Linked DNA regions of Symmachiella dynata. The main gene of each other region encodes a partner of the protein of the gene in region 3 in a complex. Links are inferred from orthologs where the notes say so. Each region holds a gene or a part of one and is shown on either strand. Other genes may lie near its edges.

Evidence for each region. The genes of interacting proteins can lie anywhere in the genome.
Region 1: rny (region 3) and Mal52_RS27385 share a complex: the UniProt entries of both Bacillus subtilis proteins name them as parts of the possible RNA degradosome complex. The link is inferred for Symmachiella dynata from one-to-one orthologs.
Region 2: rny (region 3) and Mal52_RS16910 share a complex: the UniProt entries of both Bacillus subtilis proteins name them as parts of the possible RNA degradosome complex. The link is inferred for Symmachiella dynata from one-to-one orthologs.

Annotation. Positions count from the first base shown.
Region 1 is NZ_CP036276.1:7,177,518-7,183,846, reverse strand. What follows is about bases 688-3,655. They hold Mal52_RS27385 (polyribonucleotide nucleotidyltransferase), read left to right. Parts: upstream 688-1,092; coding sequence 1,093-3,219; downstream 3,220-3,655. Other genes in these bases: Mal52_RS27380 (sensor histidine kinase), read left to right, coding at 3,319-3,655; rpsO (30S ribosomal protein S15), read left to right, coding at 688-768. Outside these bases: more of rpsO, read left to right, coding at 499-687; more of Mal52_RS27380, read left to right, coding at 3,656-4,038; Mal52_RS27375 (sigma-54-dependent transcriptional regulator), read left to right, coding at 4,173-5,585; Mal52_RS27370 (PEP-CTERM sorting domain-containing protein), read left to right, coding at 5,792-6,329. UniProt on the Bacillus subtilis protein: Involved in mRNA degradation. Catalyzes the phosphorolysis of single-stranded polyribonucleotides processively in the 3'- to 5'-direction. Necessary for competence development in Bacillus subtilis.
Region 2 is NZ_CP036276.1:4,474,592-4,480,785, reverse strand. What follows is about bases 688-3,520. They hold Mal52_RS16910 (6-phosphofructokinase), read left to right. Parts: upstream 688-1,488; coding sequence 1,489-2,553; downstream 2,554-3,520. Other genes in these bases: Mal52_RS16905 (CCA tRNA nucleotidyltransferase), read left to right, coding at 2,865-3,520; accC (acetyl-CoA carboxylase biotin carboxylase subunit), read left to right, coding at 688-1,367. In the rest of the region: more of accC, read left to right, coding at 30-687; more of Mal52_RS16905, read left to right, coding at 3,521-4,187; Mal52_RS16900 (Gfo/Idh/MocA family protein), read left to right, coding at 4,301-5,410; Mal52_RS29875 (hypothetical protein), read right to left, coding at 5,467-5,631. UniProt on the Bacillus subtilis protein: Catalyzes the phosphorylation of D-fructose 6-phosphate to fructose 1,6-bisphosphate by ATP, the first committing step of glycolysis.
Region 3 is NZ_CP036276.1:5,035,694-5,043,890, forward strand. The notes cover bases 358-3,332. They hold rny (ribonuclease Y), read left to right. Parts: upstream 358-1,042; coding sequence 1,043-2,623; downstream 2,624-3,332. Other genes in these bases: Mal52_RS19100 (hypothetical protein), read left to right, coding at 506-790; Mal52_RS19110 (SMP-30/gluconolactonase/LRE family protein), read left to right, coding at 2,698-3,332. Also shown: tRNA lysidine(34) synthetase TilS, read right to left, coding at 1-168; more of Mal52_RS19110, read left to right, coding at 3,333-3,645; Mal52_RS19115 (alpha/beta hydrolase), read left to right, coding at 3,697-4,587; Mal52_RS19120 (hypothetical protein), read left to right, coding at 4,728-6,416; Mal52_RS19125 (PVC-type heme-binding CxxCH protein), read left to right, coding at 6,731-8,197. UniProt on the Bacillus subtilis protein: Endoribonuclease that initiates mRNA decay. Initiates the decay of all SAM-dependent riboswitches, such as yitJ riboswitch. Involved in processing of the gapA operon mRNA, it cleaves between cggR and gapA.

The DNA of each region.
Region 1 (6,329 bases), 2.1 Mb from region 3 along the record:
TCAAGCCGTAACTGTAGTAGACCACAGGTAACCCGCACCCTTAGCCCAAAACCTGCCCAGCGATGACCCGGATGTACGGGAGAGTCAAATTAGCGACTTTGCCACAGGTTCTCCGGTTCTGGTTGCCTCCCCGAACTGCTGCGCGGAGTCATTTTCAGGTGTCGTTGAGTATTTCAACGAGTATGAGGCGCGATGTAAGCCCAATGATAGTAGTTGTTTATGCGTGATTTCCTGTGCGGTGGGGCAGTGGGGGGAATGGCCGATTTCTTCGTCGTTGGGGGTGTCCGGCGGACCGGTTGAAACTTGCTGCCTTGAGCTGCCGGGGTTGGTTTTACCGTTGCATATTCCCCCAGCATTGATAGAGTTAAAGCAATTCTTCGACCCCGATTTTTACCGGGGCCGGAACTTCACTTCCAAATGCTGGAAACGGGCTGCCTGACCCCGCGACTTGGGCACCCGGACTCACTATGCCGTTGCGGGAAAACTAGGAAATGATGGATGTCGATTACCAAGGATCGTAAGTCGGAATTGATTAAAGAATACGCTCGTTCAGACGGGGATACCGGTTCGCCGGAAGTACAAATCGCCGTATTGACCGAACGGATCAATGAGTTGACCTCACACTTGCAGACGCATCCCAAGGATCACGCTAGTCGGCGCGGTTTGTTGATGCTGGTCAGCCGTCGACGGGGACTGTTGGATTACCTGAAAGGGAAGAATCAACAGAAATACGTCGACATCATCGGGAAATTGTCGATTCGTAAGTAAAGATTCCGTCCGGAACGCCGCGCGGTTTCCGGCTGCGCGGAATCAAGCTCCGGCGGCGATGCTGTTCGAGACAGACGAGTTCCAGTTATCAAAACTGAAATGCACTCGTCTCCGCCGTTTGGTTGCACATGCGTTTCGGCGCCAGTTGGCCATGCGCGATATATACCCACCCCAAAGTATTGCGAGCAACGCGGTATCAATTGGGTTGGTCAGGAAAAATGTGTTGGCTTTTGTGTTGGATTACCGGTGTGACCCGTCGAAAGTGGTTGCATCAGCGGAAATTTGTGTCGTTAGGTACCGGCTGGGCCGGGTGAGGTGAATGCAGTGAAAGTTGTTGTCGAACGAGAATTTGCAGGCAGAAAACTCAGTATCACAACTGGCGAAATTGCCAAGCAAGCCGACGGTTGTGTGTTGGTGCAATATGGAGAGACGGTCGTACTTGTGGCCGCTCAATCCGGTCCCCCGCGACCGGGAATCGACTTTTTTCCGTTGACTTGCGATTACCGTGAGCGCATGGCGGCAGCCGGTAAATTCCCCGGCGGGTTCCTCAAACGCGAAGGACGGCCCACAACACGGGAAATCCTCACCAGCCGCTTGATCGACCGTCCGATTCGCCCCTTGTTCCCCAAAGGGTACCACGAAGAAGTACAAGTCATGGCCAACGTCTTGGCGTTCGACCATGAAAACGACCCGGACATCCTGGCCATGCTAGGGGCCAGCGCCGCGTTGTGCATCGCTCCGGTGCCCTTCCAAGGACCCATCGCAGCTGTCCGCGTTGCTCACGTCGATGGCGAATTCGCCGTTTTGCCGACGCAGGAACAACTGGATGTTAGCGACTTGGACTTGATCGTTTCCGGTTCGAAAGACTCGGTGTTGATGATCGAGGGGTTTGCTGCCCAGATGGACGAAGAGCGCATGTCCGAAGCGATTATGTTTGCTCACAAGCACATCAAAACGCTGTGCGAAATTCAAGAAGAGCTCATCGAAAAGGTTGGAAATTCGCCAGTCGAATACGAGGCTCCGCCCGCCAATCCCTTCGATGCGATTGTCACCGAAAAAGCGCTGGATAAAATCCGGGCCGCTAAGGAAGTCTCGGGCAAACACGCCCAAGCCGACGCCACGAAGGCTGTGCGCGACGAACTGATGGAAGAGTTCTTCCCCGAAGGTGTCGAAGAGACTGCCGACGGCGCAACGATCGGCGATTTGAAAAAAGCATTCCACGACGTCGAAGCCCGAGCGATTCGGGAAATGACGCTCGGCGGCAAACGGCTCGATGGTCGTGGTCCGACCGACTTGCGTGCGGTCTCTTGCGAAGTGCAGATCCTGCCCCGTGTCCACGGTTCGGCTCTGTTTACTCGTGGCGAAACCCAATCGGTCTCGACCGTCACGTTGGGAACGACGCGTGATGAACAACGGGTCGACGGATTGTTTGACGACTACGGCAAACGGTTCATGCTCGATTACAATTTCCCGTCCTATTCGGTCGGTGAATGTCGCCCGATTCGTGGTCCCGGACGCCGGGAAATCGGTCATGGTGCCTTGGCCGAACGTTCCGTTAAGCCGGTGTTGCCCAGTTCCGAAAATTTCCCCTACACCATGCGGGTGATTTCCGACATTACTGAGTCCAACGGGAGTAGCTCGATGGCGACGGTTTGTGCCGCCACATTGAGCCTGATGGATGCCGGTGTGCCAATCAGCCAACCGGTGGCCGGAATTTCCATTGGTTTGGTCAAAGAGGGCGACGAATATGTCATTCTGACCGACATCATTGGGAACGAAGACCACTTCGGCGATATGGACTTCAAAATTGCCGGAACCCAAAAAGGGATCACCGGCATCCAATTGGACCTCAAGATCGACGGAATCAGCGAAAAAATCATTCGTGAAACTTTGGCTCAAGCCAAAGAGGCGCGATTGGATTTGCTGCGATCGATCCTCAGTGCGATTCGCCGGCCGCGTGAAGCGATTTCAAGCTTCGCGCCGCAATTGCTGCAAACTTCGATCGACCCGTCCAAGATCGGCTTGTTGATCGGGCCGGGCGGCAAGACGATTCGCGCCATTCAAGAAGAAACCGGCACGACCTTGGATGTGGGTGAAGACGGCACGGTGACTATCGCCGGTGCCGGTGGATCCCAAGTCGAAGACGCCTTGGCGCGTATCGAAGCTTTGACCGAAGAGATCAAGGTCGGCAAGATCTATAGCGGAACCGTCAGCTCCGTGAAGGACTTCGGCGCGTTTGTCGAAATCGCTCCCGGGAAAGATGGCCTTTGCCACATCAGCGAGCTTTCCGATGGTTATGTGAAATCGGTTGGCGAGGTGTGCAAAGAAGGGGACAAGATGCACGTGAAGGTCATCGCCGTTGACGACCAAAACCGCGTCAAACTCTCTCGCAAAGCCGCCATGGTCGAAATGGGTGAATCCGACGAAAAGGCCGAGTCGGACGAGTCCTAACTTTGCGTCGTGATAGATGATTAAGAATTTCACGAGGCTGCGACTCGCATCGCAGCCTCGTTTCCTTTTGCGCGTTCCAGCGGAAAGTGGGTGATCCGGATGGCCGCTGAATCCATGAACGCAGCCGAACAGCAGCGGTTGCTTGATCAATACGAGGAGATCGCTGCGCTGGCCGGTGGTTTGGCGCACGAAATCAAAAATCCGCTCTCGACCATCTTGCTGAGCCTCGAGTTGTTGCAAGAAGATATCGTGGAAAGCGAAGTCGCCAACGGCCACCGTATGTTGCGGAAGGTGGAGACCGTACAGCGCGAGTGTCAGCACCTGCAGTCCATCCTAGAAGAATTCCTCAATTTTGCCCGCATGGGTGAAATCGACTTGGCCCCGGCTGATTTGAATGAAGTGATCAGCGAATTCGTCGAATTCTACAAAGCCGAAGCTGCAGAGCAAAATGTAGAAATCAGCCCGCACTTTCAAAGCAATATTCCCCACGTGCGTCTCGATCGCGCGCTGTTTCGTCAAGTTCTGATGAATTTTGCCTTAAACGCGCAACAAGCCATGCCCGAAGGCGGACTGCTGGAATTGCAAACCTATACACGCGATGGCGAAGTTCTGCTGGATTTGATTGACAACGGCGTTGGCATGAGTCCCGCCACGGTGGAAAAAATGTTTCAAGTGTTTTACTCCACCAAATCCGGCGGCAGCGGACTCGGACTCCCCACCGCCCGCAAGATTGTTCAAGCACATGGCGGCCGCATTGCCGTCGATAGCGAACCGGGGCGCGGAACACGTTTTACAATCGCTTTGCCCGCCGCGGATTGATCATTTTCATCGGAATGTCTACTCTTAGCTGTCACGATGAAAAACTTCAGGCGCGCATCCGCTGTCAGAAGTCGAACTAGAGACGCACAGCGCCATACCCCCCCCCAAAAAAAAAAATAAGAAGCTGATTGTCCATGGCGGACTCCCAAGACAATTCCATCGACCTCTCGGCGATTCAGATCCACGTGCTGATTATCGACGATGATGAGCCGCACGCGCAGGCAGTCGCTGAAAGCTTGGAACGGGTCGACTACGATTGCACCGTCGCCGCCTCGGGCGTACGGGGGGCCGCTCTGATTGAGAGTGATACATTCGATGTCGTCGTCACCGATCTCAAAATGGACGACATGGACGGGTTGGCGATTCTCGCCAAAGCCAAAGAGGAACTCCCCGACGCTGAGGTGATCCTGCTCACCGGACATGGTTCGATCAACTCCGCTGTCACGGCCATGCAACACGGGGCCTATACGTACCTCACCAAACCGCTCGACATTTCTGAACTGCGAGCGGCGGTCGAAAAGGCTTCGTCACGCCTCAAGCTGGCCCGCTACAATACGCAACTCAAACGACAACTCGACGAAAAATTCGGCTTCGAAGGGGTGGTCGGCAACACGCCGCAAATGCTGAAGATCATCACGCAACTGCAGCAACTCGCCCCAACCGATAGTTCGGTATTGATCTTGGGGGAAAATGGGACCGGCAAGGAACTGGTGGCCAAGGCGATTCACCAAAACAGTCGCCGCAAAAATAAGCCATTCGTACCGCTGAATATCTCGGCCCTGTCCGAAGGTATTCTGGAAAGCGAATTGTTCGGCCATGAAAAAGGCTCGTTCACCGGAGCGGAGCGGCGGCGGATTGGACAATTTGAATACGCCAACGGTGGCACGCTGTTCCTCGACGAAGTCGGCGAAATGCCCATGTCGACGCAAATCAAGTTGCTCCGCGTACTAGAGGACGGTCAGATCAATCGTGTCGGCGCCAACGAGCCGATCAAGGTGAACGTCCGTTTGGTGGCTGCCACCAATGCCGATTTGGCGCAGATGGTGGAAGACAAAAAGTTTCGCAAGGACCTGTACTACCGCCTGGATGTGGTCAAAATCAATCTCCCGCCGCTGCGGGAGCGCCGGGGAGACATCCCGCTGTTGATCGAGCATTTCATCAAAGAAATGACGGCACGACATGGACGTGAGGTCGAACATGTGTCGAAATCGGCGCGGCAAGCACTGATGGCCTATGACTGGCCAGGCAATATCCGCCAATTGCGAAATGTCATCGAACGGATGGTGGTCGTCGATATGGACGGATTGTTAGACGTCGACGATCTGCCCGAAGAGATTGCCCCCCCGCCGCGCGCGGGTGATGAGCCAATTCTGGGATTCGATGGCCACGATGCTCTGATCGGCAAGTCGCTCTCCGACATCGAGCGGTTTTACATCGAAAAGACTCTCCAGTTGACCGAGGGCAAACGCGAGGAAGCGGCCCGCATTCTGGGGATTGGCGAGCGGACGCTCTACCGCAAAATCAAGGAATTCGGGCTGAATCAATAGCCCGCTGCGCCTGAAGAATCTCGCTCGACCGCTCTTTGGTGAATGTTAAGAACGGTTGAATGTAGGGATTGTACTGAATTGGGCGATTCTGCTTGTAATTCCCTCTGCGAGGCTTCAGAATGGGCCTAACCAATTTGCTGCAATCAAATTGAATTGCGCTCCAGCTACCGCCGGAATTCGGCCCAGCTTCAATACTGCTAATTTCCATGCGGGCCACCCTGGATTTTGATTTCGTTCTGCCCCACTTAAACCATGGAATGTTGAGGAGAGATGCCCCGATGAAGAGACTTACTACAGGATTTGCGGTTATTGCCGTTGCAGCCTTGCTGACAACGACGGCACAAGCTGGGAATGTCACGCCCGATGTAATTTTTGGCAGTGGCAATCCCAATGGCGGCTGGACGATCAGCCAGTCCAATGGAGTGGAAGTTGGTTTGCGTGGCAAGCAGCGGTTTGGACCTGTGCTTCCGAACAGCGGAGGCGTTTATCAGGCCACACCTGGAATTTCTTCCGGAACCGCAGCAACGTGGAATTACGAATTCTCGGCAAATGTCGATTGGGACGGTACAAGCGGTTTGACCCTGGCTGACGTGCAGGTGATGCTGGAGATCGACGTCGATCCCTCTGCTGGCGTAAGTTTCTTGGGGCCTTTTGATGTCTTCTCTGCGTGGACAGATAATGCGGTCGGAACCAACGCCACTGGAAACGGCGGCGGCGTCATCGACAACGCTAATCTGAACCTCT
Region 2 (6,194 bases), 560 kb from region 3 along the record:
GCGAGGTGGGCGCGACCCACAAAGGTGCCATGTTTCAACGAATTCTAGTCGCCAATCGGGGTGAAATCGCCTTGCGGGTCCTCCGCGCGTGTCGCGATTTGGAGATTGAGTCCGTCGCTGTCTTCAGCGAGGCGGACCGCGGTGCGCATTATCTGAAATTGGCCGATGAGGCGTATTGCATCGGCCCAGCCGCCGCGACCGACAGCTACCTGATGATCAACCGTATCATCAGCGTCGCGGAACTGGGCAATGTCCAAGCGATCCATCCTGGTTATGGATTTTTGGCAGAGAACGCACATTTCGCCGAGGTGTGCCGCAGTTGCAATATCGAATTTATCGGTCCCCCGCATGAAGCCATGGCGCAGTTGGGGGATAAAGTAACGGCCCGCGGAATTGCGGAGCAAGCCAAGGTCAGCGTGGTCCCCGGCAGCGACGGGCTGGTGACGAGTGAATCGGAGGCCTTAGAGGTCGCGAATCGCATTGGTTATCCGGTGCTGATCAAAGCCACCGCCGGTGGGGGCGGCAAAGGGATGCGGGTGGCGATGAACGACATCACGCTGAAGTCGGGCCTGAAGGCAGCTTCAGCAGAGGCCGAGAGCGCCTTTAGTGATGGCGGCGTGTACCTCGAAAAATACATTGAGCATCCGCGACACGTCGAAGTCCAGATCTTGGCTGACACTCACGGCAATGTGGTGCACCTATGGGAACGGGATTGCAGTTTGCAGCGACGGCACCAAAAAGTCGTCGAAGAAAGCCCCGCTTCGAGTTTGCCCACCGCAGTGCGACAAGACATCTGTAAGGCGGCTGTGCGGTTGGTCAAAGCGGCGGGGTACCAGAATGCGGGCACCGTTGAATTTATTGTCGACAAGGACAATCAGTTTTACTTCATCGAAGTGAACGCGCGGATTCAGGTGGAGCATCCGGTGACCGAGATGGTGACCGGCATCGACTTGATCCAACAGCAGATTCGCATTGCTTCGGGAGAAGCGTTGCCCTGGAAGCAAAAAGGGATTCCGTGCGAAGGAGCCGCGATTGAGGTCCGCGTGAATGCGGAGGATCCCGACCACGGTTTTCGCGGCTCGCCAGGGAAAATTACAAAATTGCGCGTTCCCGGCGGGATTGGCGTGCGTTGGGACTCGCATGTTCATGAAGGCTACACAGTTGGACCGTATTATGATTCCTTGATCGGAAAACTGATCGTGCACCGTCCCACACGCGACGAGGCGATTGCCACGATGAAGCGGGCGTTGGCGGAATTTGAAGTGGAAGGAATCGCCACCACAATTCCCCTGGCACGTAAGATTTTTGATCACAACGCCTTCGCCGAGAGTAAAGTCGACACCACATTTATTGAACGAACATGGTAACGTGCGGGGCCTGTCATGATCAGCACCACTGCACAAGTCAATAGGCCACATAGAGTGGCGGAATGGATCAGTCCAAAGCGACGGACCGTTAGTTTTTGTCAAACAAGAGAGACGTGAGAAAATGAAAGTTGCATTATTGACCGGTGGCGGCGATTGTCCCGGTCTGAACCCAGTGATTCGCGCAGTGGTTCGCACGATTCACAATGCCGGCGGAAAATCGATCGGCATGCTTGAAGGCTGGCGCGGCGCGATTGAGGGGAATTTTACTGATCTCCGCGTTCAAGACACCGACGAAATCATCGCTCGTGGCGGTACGATTTTAGGATCTTCACGGACGAATCCTTATAAAGATCCGGATGACCCCGAACTGGCGGATCGTTTGATCAAGACGTTTGATGAACTCGATGTCGATGCACTCATCGCCATTGGGGGAGACGACACGTTGGGTGTGGCCAGCCGGCTGTATTCGGAACGCAAGTTTCCCGTGGTCGGTGTTCCCAAGACAATCGACAACGACTTGAGCTGCACCGACTTTACGTTTGGCTTTGATACGTCGATCAATATTGTGATGGAATCGGTGGATCGTTTGCGGACGACTGCCGAATCGCATCGTCGCGTGATGGTCATCGAAACCATGGGACGCCACGCCGGATGGATCGCCTGCTTCGCCGGAATTGCGACCGCTGCCGACTTTATTCTCGTGCCGGAAGTCGAAGTCGACATCGACGAGATGTGCAATATTCTCAAGGCGCGGCGAGCAGAGGGCAAGTCGTACGGCCTGATCATCGCCAGCGAAGGAGCCAAGCTGCCGCAAAGCGGAATGGTCACACAGGACGCCGAGGTGGATGACTTTGGTCATGTAAAACTTGGCGGGATTGGTGATAACTTGGCTGAAGTTATTGAAGAACGGACCGGAATCGAAACGCGGGCCGTCACGTTAGGGCACTTGCAACGCGGTGGTCCCCCCAGCGCCTACGACCGCGTGTTGGGAACCCGCTTGGGAATCAACGCCGCTCGGTTGGTGCTCAACCGTCAATACGGCCGCATGGTCGCCTTGCGGGGCATGGGCATTGTCGATGCCCCGTTGTCTGAAGCGGTGGGTACGCTTCGCACCTTGGACCTGGAGTTCATGCGCGAAGCGGGAGAATTCTTCAAATACGACGCCGACCCTAACCACACTCCGTAGTGGTTGCGTAGCATCGAATCGGTCACCCAACTCGGGCGACCGGCAGATTAGGAAATTGCATTCGGCGAGTGGGAACAATCACGTTTCCGCTCGCCGTTTTTTTGTCTTGAAGTCGTTTCAAACCCCTTTAACGCCTCTCGCTGATACATAGGATGTAAGTTCCCGGAACAAACGCAACCGGGTTTTGAAACAGGTTCTTGGCGATGGCAACCTTGAACCGAGTGGCTGCGGCGCGTGTCTCACCGACTGTGGCTTTGCCCGGCCGCGGCTTCGGTCTAAAATGCGAATCAGCCACCCAGAGAGTTGAGACTATGAACAACAGCAATACCCGCCGCGAGTTTGCCCTCTACGTTGCGCGGGAATTGCATGAAGCGGGTTACCAAGCTTTGTGGGCGGGTGGTTGTGTGCGGGATGCGTTATTAAAGCGCGCGCCCACGGATTATGACGTTGCTACTGACGCGCGTCCGGAGGAGGTCCGCAAAGTTTTTGGAAGGCATCGCACGGTCCCCGTGGGCGCTAGTTTCGGTGTGATGCTGGTGACGGCGCCGCGTAGCGAAGACAACGTCGAGGTCGCCACGTTTCGCAAAGAAGGCCCGTATCTCGATGGCCGTCGTCCCGATTCCGTTCAATACTGCACGCCCGAAGAGGACGCCCGCCGACGCGATTTCACCATCAATGGCATGTTCTACGATCCGATCAACGACGAGGTCCTGGATTTTGTTGGTGGGCAGGAGGATCTGAAGTTGGGCATCGTGCGAGCGATTGGCGACGCGCATCATCGCATCACCGAAGACAAATTACGGATGCTCCGCGCGGTGCGGATTGCAGCCACATTGGAATTCACAATCGATCCGTCGACTGCGGCGGCGATTGCGGAAATGGCTACGGAAATCGCAGTCGTCAGCGTCGAACGCATCGCGCACGAATTAGCGCGCATGCTGGTTTGCCCTCGGCGGGTACGGGCGTTGGAGTCGCTGCGCGAATTGGGGCTACTGCGGATGATTTTGCCGGAGATCATCCCGAATCTGAACGAAGTCGATTCCGTCGAGCATTGGGGTAAGACACTGCGGATGCTGGATGAGTTTGAAGTGATGTCGTTTGAGTTGGCCTTTGCTGTCTTGCTGCGGGAGGTCCCCATCCAGCAGTGTAAGGAAGACGATGATTCCGCGGCCCGTGACGCAGCGCGCGCGAAGGTGGTCGAGCAGATTTGCCGCCGTTTGAAACTATCGAACCAGCAAACCGAACGGACCTGTTGGTTGGTCGAGCATAGGCACGCACTTCGCGATGCGCCGCAACTTCCACTGCACGTGCTTAAACGGTTGTTGGTTCAACCGGGCGCGAAAGAAATGCTCATGCTGAACCGGATTGCCGCCGTCGCGACCGAGGCGGATTTGACTGCTGTCGAATTCACAGAACGGTTTTATTCTGAAACGCCCGCTGAGGAACTCAATCCTCACGAATTGATTAACGGCGGCGATTTGATTGCGGCCGGATTGTCGCCGGGGCCGGGATTCAAAGAGATTCTCGATTCAATCCGTGATCGCCAATTGGACGGCGAAATGACTACCCGTGAAGCGGCGCTTACCTTTGTGGATCAAATCGTGAGTGGCAAGACCATCGAAGAGAATTCGTAACGAGCCGCTACCCGGCCAATCCTTGCGAAAGCGGACGAACGTCCTTAAAGTCTAAAGCCAAACGCCCGCTTTGAGCATTCCTAAAGACTACAGCTGAAGGCCTATTTCCTCCCATGCCCGCTCCCATTCGTTTCGGCATCATCGGTGCCGGCGCTGTTTCCGACTACCACCATGTTCCCGGCATCAAGATCGATCCCCGCGCTGAACTGGTGGCGATTTGCGACCCCAATGCCGACTTGATGCAGCAGCGTCAAACCGATTGGGGACCAACGCGGTGTACGACCGATTACAAAGAGTTGGCGGCTGATCCCGATGTCGATGCGGTGATCATTGCCACCCCCAATTTTACGCACAAGGAGATCGCACTGGCTTGTATTGCCGGGGGCAAACATGTGATGTGCGAAAAACCGTTGGGGCTGAATTTCGCCGAATCGTTGGAAATGTATCAGGCCGCTCGCGACCAAGGGGTGCGGCACATGACCGCTTTTACGTATCGCTTTGCGCCATCGATGCGGTATTTGAAGCATCTGGTTGCGACGGGCGCGCTGGGCGTGCCGCGGCATTTTCGCAGCCAACGTTTTTTGGATTTGCCGGAAACGAGTTGGGGCTGGCGACAGTCAAAAAAATTGGCCGGAGCAGGGGATCTGTTTGACATGACGATCCACCGCATTGATTTCGCACAAGATTTGATGGGGCCGATGACAGCGGTCTGCGGTGCGATTGCGCAATATGCGACGCGGGAAAAGACGGCTGATGGACAGGCCTGTCCGCCCTCGGATGTCGACGATTGGTCGGCATTGATCGGTCAATTCTCTGGAGGCGCAGTCGGTGTGTTCGAAGGCAGCACGGTGATGAAGGGCTATCACTTCGGTGGCTTCGGGCGGGAATGGGCCGAGGTGAATGGCAGTGAAGGCTCAGCCGTGTATCAACTCACCGAGCCGAATACAATTTTGCTAGGCAAGGGGGGCGAGTCGCTCGAAAAGGTCGACGTCCCTGCGGAGTTTCTCAAGCCGACCGGCAGCCCGCGTGATCCTAGCGAGGGTGTCCCCGCCACCGTCTTTCGATACGATCTGGTCTACGAACTTGTCTCGGCGATCATCGAACAGCGCGATGCCGTCCCGGGATTCGACGATGGTGCCAGTGCGCAGCGGATCGCAGATGCGGTGTTGGAATCGTACGACAGCCGGAGTTGGGTGACGTTGCCAAGCGGATTGGAGACGTAAGCAGACCGTCAGTCTGGCGGGGGCTGTGGATTGCCCCCCCCATTGAGAAACGCGTTTTACTTTTTCGGTTTTGAGCGTTTTTTCTTCTTCTTGGCGGCGACTTTGGGGGACTTCTTTTTGGGGGTGGTCTTTTTCTTGGCCTTCTTCTTTGCGCCAAAAATCTGGTCGTAATTGTTGGCAAATGCGTCCGTCGATCCGGTGTGTACTGTGTAGCCCGTCATGCTGGTTTCCTCAATGTCCGTGTCGAATTCTTCGCGTATGGCCCGGTTAGGCCGGGCAATTTGGTCATGATACCGGCAGGGAATCTGGCATCAAGTGTCTCGCCGTTTACAGCCTGGAGTTCATTGCACGGGACCGGTTCGGTTATTACGGTTTTGACGACTGTTTCATCTCGTTCAAGGTGTACCGCGCCGTTGGCAATCGATTATTTGCTAAATCTTAAAAAACGGTGTGAATTGTTCGGGGTTTCTACGTTATGACCTATGAACCGGGATAGGACGAGCAAAGCGAACACTCTGTCTACGTTGAGTTGTTTATAGGCGGCAGGAAAATCATAGGTTCGCCAAGTTGTCGTCGATATCGTGAGAAGCCATCTTTTTTCCGTTGTTTCGTTAGCGTTTAGCGAAGTCGTCGGGTGCTTGTGCGGCAATTGCGACTGCATTGGGCAATGCTCGCAATTGCCTTATACCTGGCTGTGATGTGCTGACGCAGCGATTGCAGTCTGAAAAACGTGTATGACAGCCCGCGAATCCCGTTTTTTTGGCTTTGACGAGGGATGAATCTG
Region 3 (8,197 bases):
CACCGCTAAGCGGCCGGAATGGGTTTGGTTCAGGTCCAACATGCCCCGCAGCAGCGCCATGCTGTCCGCTCCACCGGAGACCGCCAACAATGCGTCACCGGCGTCCCAAACCGTCTTCACGGCATGACAGAGCGAACCGAGGAAGGAGTGTTGGTGGGGATCTGACATGTTTGAATCGTGTGAAAGTGCGGAGTCCGCCCGGATGATCTTGGAATCACTGACAATACCAACCCAATTGTCGTTTCTCGGTTGAATATCGGTTTTGCTTTGGTAGTATGGACTTACGATTATTCATCGTCCAGAGGTCGGGCGTAAAAAATTGATGCCCAGCGTCTCTGGGGGATGGACAACTTCGTTGTCTTCGATGAATCTTTCACAATTCGACACTTTAGGGTGGCGACGTCGGGGAGAAACGGGGAAACACAACGGCAGCCGTTTTGCGGTTTTATCTCAGTCTGAATGTGTTAAGCGTGGTATCCAGTAACCTACTGCGGACTGTAGGGCGATGCTTCATAAAATTCTACTGGCGTTGATTTCGATCATCCGGCTTTGGGGCCGGATTGGGACGACACCCGCGCGGGCGGCTTACACCGCATTGCGCGAGGACGTGGCGCTGCGGAATTTTTGGATGAATCTCGCTATCGAAAGTCCGTGGTTACGTTCCATCTTGTCCAGCCGCAGGATGCGGGCTTATGTTCCGGTGTTGGCGCGGATTCCGCGCGAATATTCCGGATGGCATCCGCCGCTCCCGGCAAGCAAGAACACGTTTTTGCATCCCAGATTGAGGTAACGACCGGTCTGCGGTTCGCTGCTGCGTTCGACCATTTCTTCATCAAACGGAACTCGATCTTTTCATGGCGAGATTTGGCCACTGAAAGTCGCGCGTCCGTCGCTTCGCTCCCCTGTAATTTGTCATATGACCGTGGCATCGGTGCGTATCGATATCCGGTTGACAATTCAGTTCAACACGGGAAGCCCCTGCCACTCGCTTTGGCGAGCGCCGGGATTTCCGTGATTACAAAAATAATGAAGGAATCGGTCTATGGGGAACGAAATTACTGCGGTGCTGGCGGTATCCGAAACGGTCACCGCCATCTCCGCCGCCCTGGCTTTGATTGTTGGTCTGGGAATCGGACTGGTCATTGAACGAATCAGCCGTGGAGCCGCCTACCAACGCCGCGACGAGATCATCGAACAGGCTCGACAAGAAGCGGAGAACGTCAAGAAGTCACAGGAACTGGAAGCCAAGGAAGAGCTGATTAGCCGCCGCGAAGCTGTCGAGAAAGAACTGAATGCGGCGCGCGAAGAACAACGCGAACAAGAACGCCGACTCGACCGCCGCGAAACCACGCTTGGCGAACTGCAGCAGGACATCAACAAGAAGGAACGGATGATCGAGGGCGTCCAGACGAAACTCGCCGATCGCCAAAAGCAGATGGACGCGCGTGAGGCGGAGTTGGAACAAGTCCTGCGCGAGGAACGGGACCAACTGTTCCAAATCAGCGGACTCTCTCCCGAAGCGGCCCAAGACAAGCTGCTGACGCAACTGCGTGTGGAACTGAAAAACGAAACCGGCGCGGTGATCCTGAAACACAATCAGGAACTCAAGGAAACGTGCGACAAATTGGCCCGCGAAGCGGTCGGCATGGCGGTCCAACGTTGCGCCGCTAGTCACGCCTCCGAGACGACCGTCTCAACGGTCGATATTCCCAACGACGACATGAAAGGCCGCATCATCGGCCGCGAAGGACGCAACATTCGCGCCTTTGAAAAAATCACCGGCGTGGATGTCATTGTCGACGACACCCCCGGCGTGGTGATCGTCTCCGCATTCGATACCGTCCGGCGGGAAATCGCCAGGTTGTCGCTAGCGAAGCTCATTCAAGACGGTCGGATTCATCCTTCACGCATTGAGGAAATCGTTAACGAAACCGAAAAGGAAATGGATGAACACATCCGCACCTTGGGGAACGAGGCGATTCAGGAAGCGGGGATTGTTGACGTCCATGAAAAGCTGATCATGCTGATGGGCCGTTTGAATTTCCGCGTCAGCTACAGCCAAAACGTCCGTCGGCACTCGATCGAAGTCGCCTATCTGACCGGGCTGTTGGCGGAATCCTTGGGACTGGACGGAACTTTGGCTCGCCGCTGCGGATTCTTCCACGACATCGGCAAGGCAGCCGACCACGAAATGGAGGGGGGACACCCCGCCGTGGGAGCCGAGTTGCTCAAACGTTACGGCGAAGGCCCCGAGGTCGTGCATGCGGCATTTGGACATCACGACGATATTCGCGTGGATCATATCTACACGGTGCTCGTCGCTTCGGCCGATGCGATTTCCGCAGCCCGTCCCGGTGCACGCCGCGAAACCTTGGAGAAATATGTACGGCGGTTGGAAGAACTAGAAGCCTTGGCTTGCGGTTTTCCCGGCGTCGATCATGCCTACGCCGTCCAAGCGGGTCGCGAAGTCCGGTGTATCGTCGACGCGAAGCAGGTCAACGACCGCGAAGCCGCCAAGATGTGTCGCGACATTGCCAAAGGTATTGAACAAGCACTCACGTATCCCGGTGAAATCAAAGTCACCGTGCTACGCGAAACGCGGACCATCCAATACGCGAAGTAGTTCGCAGTTGCCGCAAAAGTGATTCCCACAGATAGCCATAACGAACTCGAACCAGTTTCCAGGAGATACGGCTGATGCGTTCCCTCTTCCCTTTGACCATCGTTGGTTTGCTGTGCGGCGGAATTTCTGGAGTCGCGACTGCTGAGGAAAATCACCCCCTGCCGCCGACTGTTGCAAGAGGTGCCGAACTGGTGGAAGAATACGGGGATGATCGATTTTTCGAAGGCCCGACTTGGGACCCGCAGACGCAGCGGTTGTACTTCACCGCTTTTCGCGACAAGGACACGCAGATCCTACGGCTGGATGGTCCCGGCAAGGTGCATGTCTGGCTGGATGATACCAAGGGAGTCAACGGGACCTGCTTAGCACGCGATGGCCGGTTGCTGGGTGCACAGGCGTATGGCAACAAGCTAATGAGCTACCAAATCGCCCGCGAAGCTCCCAGCGACACGAAGATCCTCGTGGATGATCCAACACTCAATCAACCGAACGACGTCGCCGCTTCGCCCAAAAAAGGGGGCGGGATTTATTACACCGACCCTGATTTCAAAAACCGCGCCACCAGCGCGGTCTATCACCTTTCGACGACCGGCAAAGTGACCCAGGTCTTAAACGACATGCAGGTTCCCAACGGCTGTTTGGTCTCCAACGACGGAAAAACGTTGTATGTCGGCGACAGTTACCTGAAGCATTGGCGAGCGTACCCGATTCAAGCGGATGGTTCGCTCGGGCCGGGCATTTTGTTTTTTGATCCCGACACCGAGCGCGACGACTCTCCTGACGGCATGACGATCGACGAGCGGGGAAATTTGTACCTCAGCGGCCGCGGTGGCGTTTGGGTCTGCGACAAGTGGGGCAAATCACTCGGTTTGATCCCGGTCCCCGAATTCTGCTCCAACGTCACCTTTGGTGGTGAAGATGGCAAGACGCTGTATCTGACCTGCGCGACAAAACTGTACAGCCTCAAGATGAACACCCGCGGAACGAAGCCCGCCGGCAAAGGCAAATCCAAAAAACACTAACCCAAACCGACTGCTCGCAGTCCACAGCAGCGCCTGATTTGGAGAACCACCATGCCACGTCAAAACTTGCTGATCTATATGTTGGGAACGGCCGTTTGTCTCGCGATGACGTGTATGACACACACGGTTCATGCCGAGGAACCGGCGGAGATTGAATATCACGAGGATGTGATCTACGGCGTCGGGGGCGACGAACAATTGAAGTTGGATTGGGCGCGCCCCAAGAAATTCGACAAGCCGCTGACAGCGATCATCTATATTCACGGCGGCGGATGGACCTTTGGCAACAAGAACGGCCATCGCGACGAGATTCAAAAGGCGGCCCGTGAAGGTTATTTTTCGGCGACGATCGGTTATCGATTGGCCCCGGCACATCGCTTTCCGGCTCAGATCGAGGACTGCAAATGCGCGATTCGTTTTTTGCGAGCCAATGCCGATCAGCTGGGTCTGGACCGCGAAAAAATCGGTGCGATCGGGTTTTCCGCCGGCGCGCATCTGGTGATGATGCTCGCCACGATGGATGATGAAGACGGGCTAGAAGGCAAAGGAGGCTGGTTTGGTTGGTCCAGTAAAATCCAAGCCGGCGTCAGTTTCTTTGGACCGACGAATCTGCAATCCGAATTCCCAGAGAGTTCGAATAAACTCGTCGTGCAATTCCTCAATGGAACCGCTGCACAGCAACCTGAAGCATATCGTCTTGCCTCGCCGATCACGTATGTCAACGCCGGCGATCCTCCGCTGTTGCTGTATCAAGGGACCAAGGACACTCTCGTCCCCCACGATCAAGCGTTACAAATGGTCGAGGCTTTGACCGCGGTTGAAGTCCCCGGACGCGTGGAATTTTTGATCGGCCAAGGGCACGGTTGGCGTGGCCCCGAAGCAGAGCGCACGTTTCAAGCGGCGATTGACTTCATTGCTGAACAGACCAACAAAACCGAATAACAGATCGTTGCCGTAAGTGCGCTGCTGCGCGACAACACCTTGCGTGGCCAATTCGCCACCTGATAAGAATAGCCAATTGGCGGTCGGCCGTTTTCGTTGGGCCGCGCGGTCACTCGACACGTCAATGGGCGGAGAACAGCATGCCGGATTCATCTCGTACTGACGCGCCGACAGTGACATCAGCGGACCGCCGCTTGGTCGCCGAGCATCCTACATCCATGGCGCTGGAATTGGTCGTCCATGATCCTGATACAATCGCCGAATTGACGAGTCTAGCCGCGGGGGATCCTCGCGAGCAGTTCGCGCTTTCGGCGCTACGGATCGGCGTGTTGGCGTTGCGGCAGGCGCGGGGGCAAATCGACACCGAACAAATCCGCCGCGAAAGCGAACGCATGCTCTCCGGCCTGGACAAACAACTCAGCGAACATGGCCGTGACGTACACACCAAAATGACCGCGATGCTCAAGGAGTATTTCGATCCTGAGGACGGACGGCTGCAGGAACGGGTCAATCGGTTGATCCGCAAGGATGGCGAATTGGAAGAACTGCTCCGCCGGCAAATTGGCGGCGAAGATTCAGAACTTTGCAAAACGCTCGACAGCCATTTCGGACACGGTAGCCCGTTGATGAGTCTGCTCAGCCCCGAGGAATCGCAAGGCTTGTTAGCAGCGTTTCGCGAGACCTTCGAAAAGCAGCTGACCACGCAGCGCGAACGGGTACTGAATGAGTTTTCGCTCGACAATGGCGAAGGGGCTCTGGCGCGGCTGGTGAAGGAGCTCAACGAAAATCATGGCAAACTGAGCGGCGATCTGCAGAAAAAAATCGATGTCGTAGTCGGCGAGTTCTCACTCGATGAGGAAAACTCAGCCCTGAGCCGGTTGGTCCGCAACGTGGACCGCGCGCAGAAAACGATCACCAGTGAGTTTTCGCTCAATGACGAAAACTCGGCCTTGTCACAACTAAAATCGATCTTGGACAGCACCAAGGACACGATCAATAATAACCTGACGTTGGATGATGAAAAATCGTCATTGGCTCGTTTGAAAGGCGAAATCCTCAAGGTGCTGGAAACGCATTCCGAAGCGAATCAGAAATTCCGCGAAGAGGTCAAGCTGTCACTCAACGAAATGGTCACCCGTCGCGATGAAGCAGCACGGTCGACGACGCACGGCCTCGACTTCGAAGATGCGGTCTATACGTTTATACAACAAGAGTCACAACGGACAGGTGACATTGCTTCCCACACCGGCAATACCACGGGGCTGATCAAGAATTGCAAAGTGGGGGACTGCATGATCGAACTCGGCCCGGAAAATGCCGCCGCCGGGGCGAAGATTGTTGTCGAAGCCAAACAGAAAAAAGAATACAACGTCGCCAAAGCGCTGGAAGAGATTGAAACGGCTCGCAAGAATCGCGCAGCTCAGACCGGTCTGTTCGTCTTTTCCAAAAAGTCCGCTCCCGACGGCATGGAACCCTTTGCCCGCTACCGCAACGACGTGCTGGTTGTCTGGGATCCGGAACAACCCGACAACGATCTGTATCTGAAAACAGGCTTAACACTGGCCCGCGCGCTCTGCGTCCGTTCCGGGCAACACAGCGAAGCAAAAGCCGCCGACTTTCAAGCCATTGACGTCGCCGTATTGGAGATCGAAAAGCGGACCGGCAACCTCGGCAAGATCGAATCCTCCGCTCAATCGATCAGTAAACAAAGCGACACGATCCTCAAAACGGTTGAACTCTCACGACGTTCCATCGAACGGCAATTGGAAATCTTGCGGGACAAACTCGGCGACCTCAAACGCCAGGAGGCCGCTGGAGAGAACACGTAGCGCGCGTTTTCGCTTCTTTGAAAGAAAACCTCACGCAAAGACGCGAAGCCGCAAAGAATGAAATAGGCGAACATTTCAGTCCCACCAGAGTGTTTCTTGGCATCATGTCTCTATGTGATTCATTATGCTTTACAACTTACATCGGGATTACAGCCTTCTTCTTCTCTGCGCCTCCGCGTCTCTGCGCGAGTTTTTTTCACTCCAATCCCACCCCCAATTAAAACACCCGCCGCTTGCCCTTTTTTGTTCGACCCACGATAATCGTGGTACCCAAAAAACTTTCTAACTACGGCTCCATAAACGAGAACTGTGATATGTTGAAGATGCGCACCATGTTCCTACTAGCGTTGATCGGACTCTGTGCCGGCAACGGGTTTGCTGAAGAATCCGGCCCTTTGAAACTGAACAAGGGGGACCACGTTGTCCTCATCGGGAATACGCTGGCTGAGCGGATGCAGCATTTCGGGCACTTTGAGTCACTGCTGCATAGCCGGTTTCCGCAGCACGAATTGGTGGTTCGCAATTTAGGTTGGTCGGCCGATGAACTCACGTTGCGGCCCCGCTCTAAAGATTTTCAGGATCATGGCCACAACCTCGAAGACCACAAACCGAATGTGGTGATTGCTTGCTTCGGTTTCAATGAATCTTTCGTTGGCCCCGAGGGGTTGCCGAAGTTTGTTGCCGACCTGGAAGAATTCATCAAGACCACCACGACCACCAAGTACAACGGCGAAGCGCCACCGCAATTGGTCCTGTTCTCCCCCATCGCCCAAGAAGACACCGGCCGGCCGGGCGTGACCGATGGCAAAGCCAACAACGAAAACATCAAAGCCTATACCGAGGCAATGGCGGAAGTTGCTCAGCGAAACAACGTGATCTTTGTCGATCTGTTTACGCCGTCGCAAAAACTGATGCACGATGCCGACCAGAAGCTGACGATCAACGGCGTACACCTAAACGATTACGGTTACAGCCAATTGGCACCGGTGATGGAAACAGCGTTGTTCGGGCCGCGACCTGCTTCCGCCGGGCAAGCCGACTTGAACAAAGTGCGGGCGGAGGTCAACGAGAAAAACCGTCAATTTTGGTACGACCACCGCGCGGTCAATGGGTTCTATATTTACGGCGGCCGCAAAGAGCCGTTCGGCGTGGTGAACTTTCCGGATGAATTCAAAAAGCTCCGCAAAATGATCGCTCTCCGTGATCGGCGGGTGTGGGATGTGGCGCAAGGGAAATCGGTTCCGGATAAAATCGATGACTCCGTTGCCGGCGAAATCAAAAAAGTGCCCACGAACTTCGAACGCGAAATCGTGATCACCAAGCCGGAAGAAACGCTCAAGACCTTTACGTTGCCCGACGGGTATGAAGCGAATCTCTTCGCGTCCGACGACCAGTTTCCCGAGTTGCAAAACCCCGTGCAATTCACCTTCGACGCTCGCGGGCGGTTGTGGGTTTGCACGATGAATTCCTATCCGATGTATCTACCCGGCACGCCGGTGGACGATAAGATTCTGATTCTCGAAGACACCGATGGCGACGGTCGCGCCGATAAGAGCACCGTCTTTGCCGATGGCCTGCACGTCCCCACCGGCATCGAATTGGGAGACGGCGGCGTCTATGTGGCGCAGCAACCCAACTTAATGTTTCTCAAAGACACCGATGGCGACGATGTTGCTGACGAGCGTTCGATCGTGCTGCACGGCTTCGATACGGCCGATTCACACCACTCGATCAGCGCCTTCACCTGGGGACCGGGCGGGGGATTGTATTTCCAGGAAGGA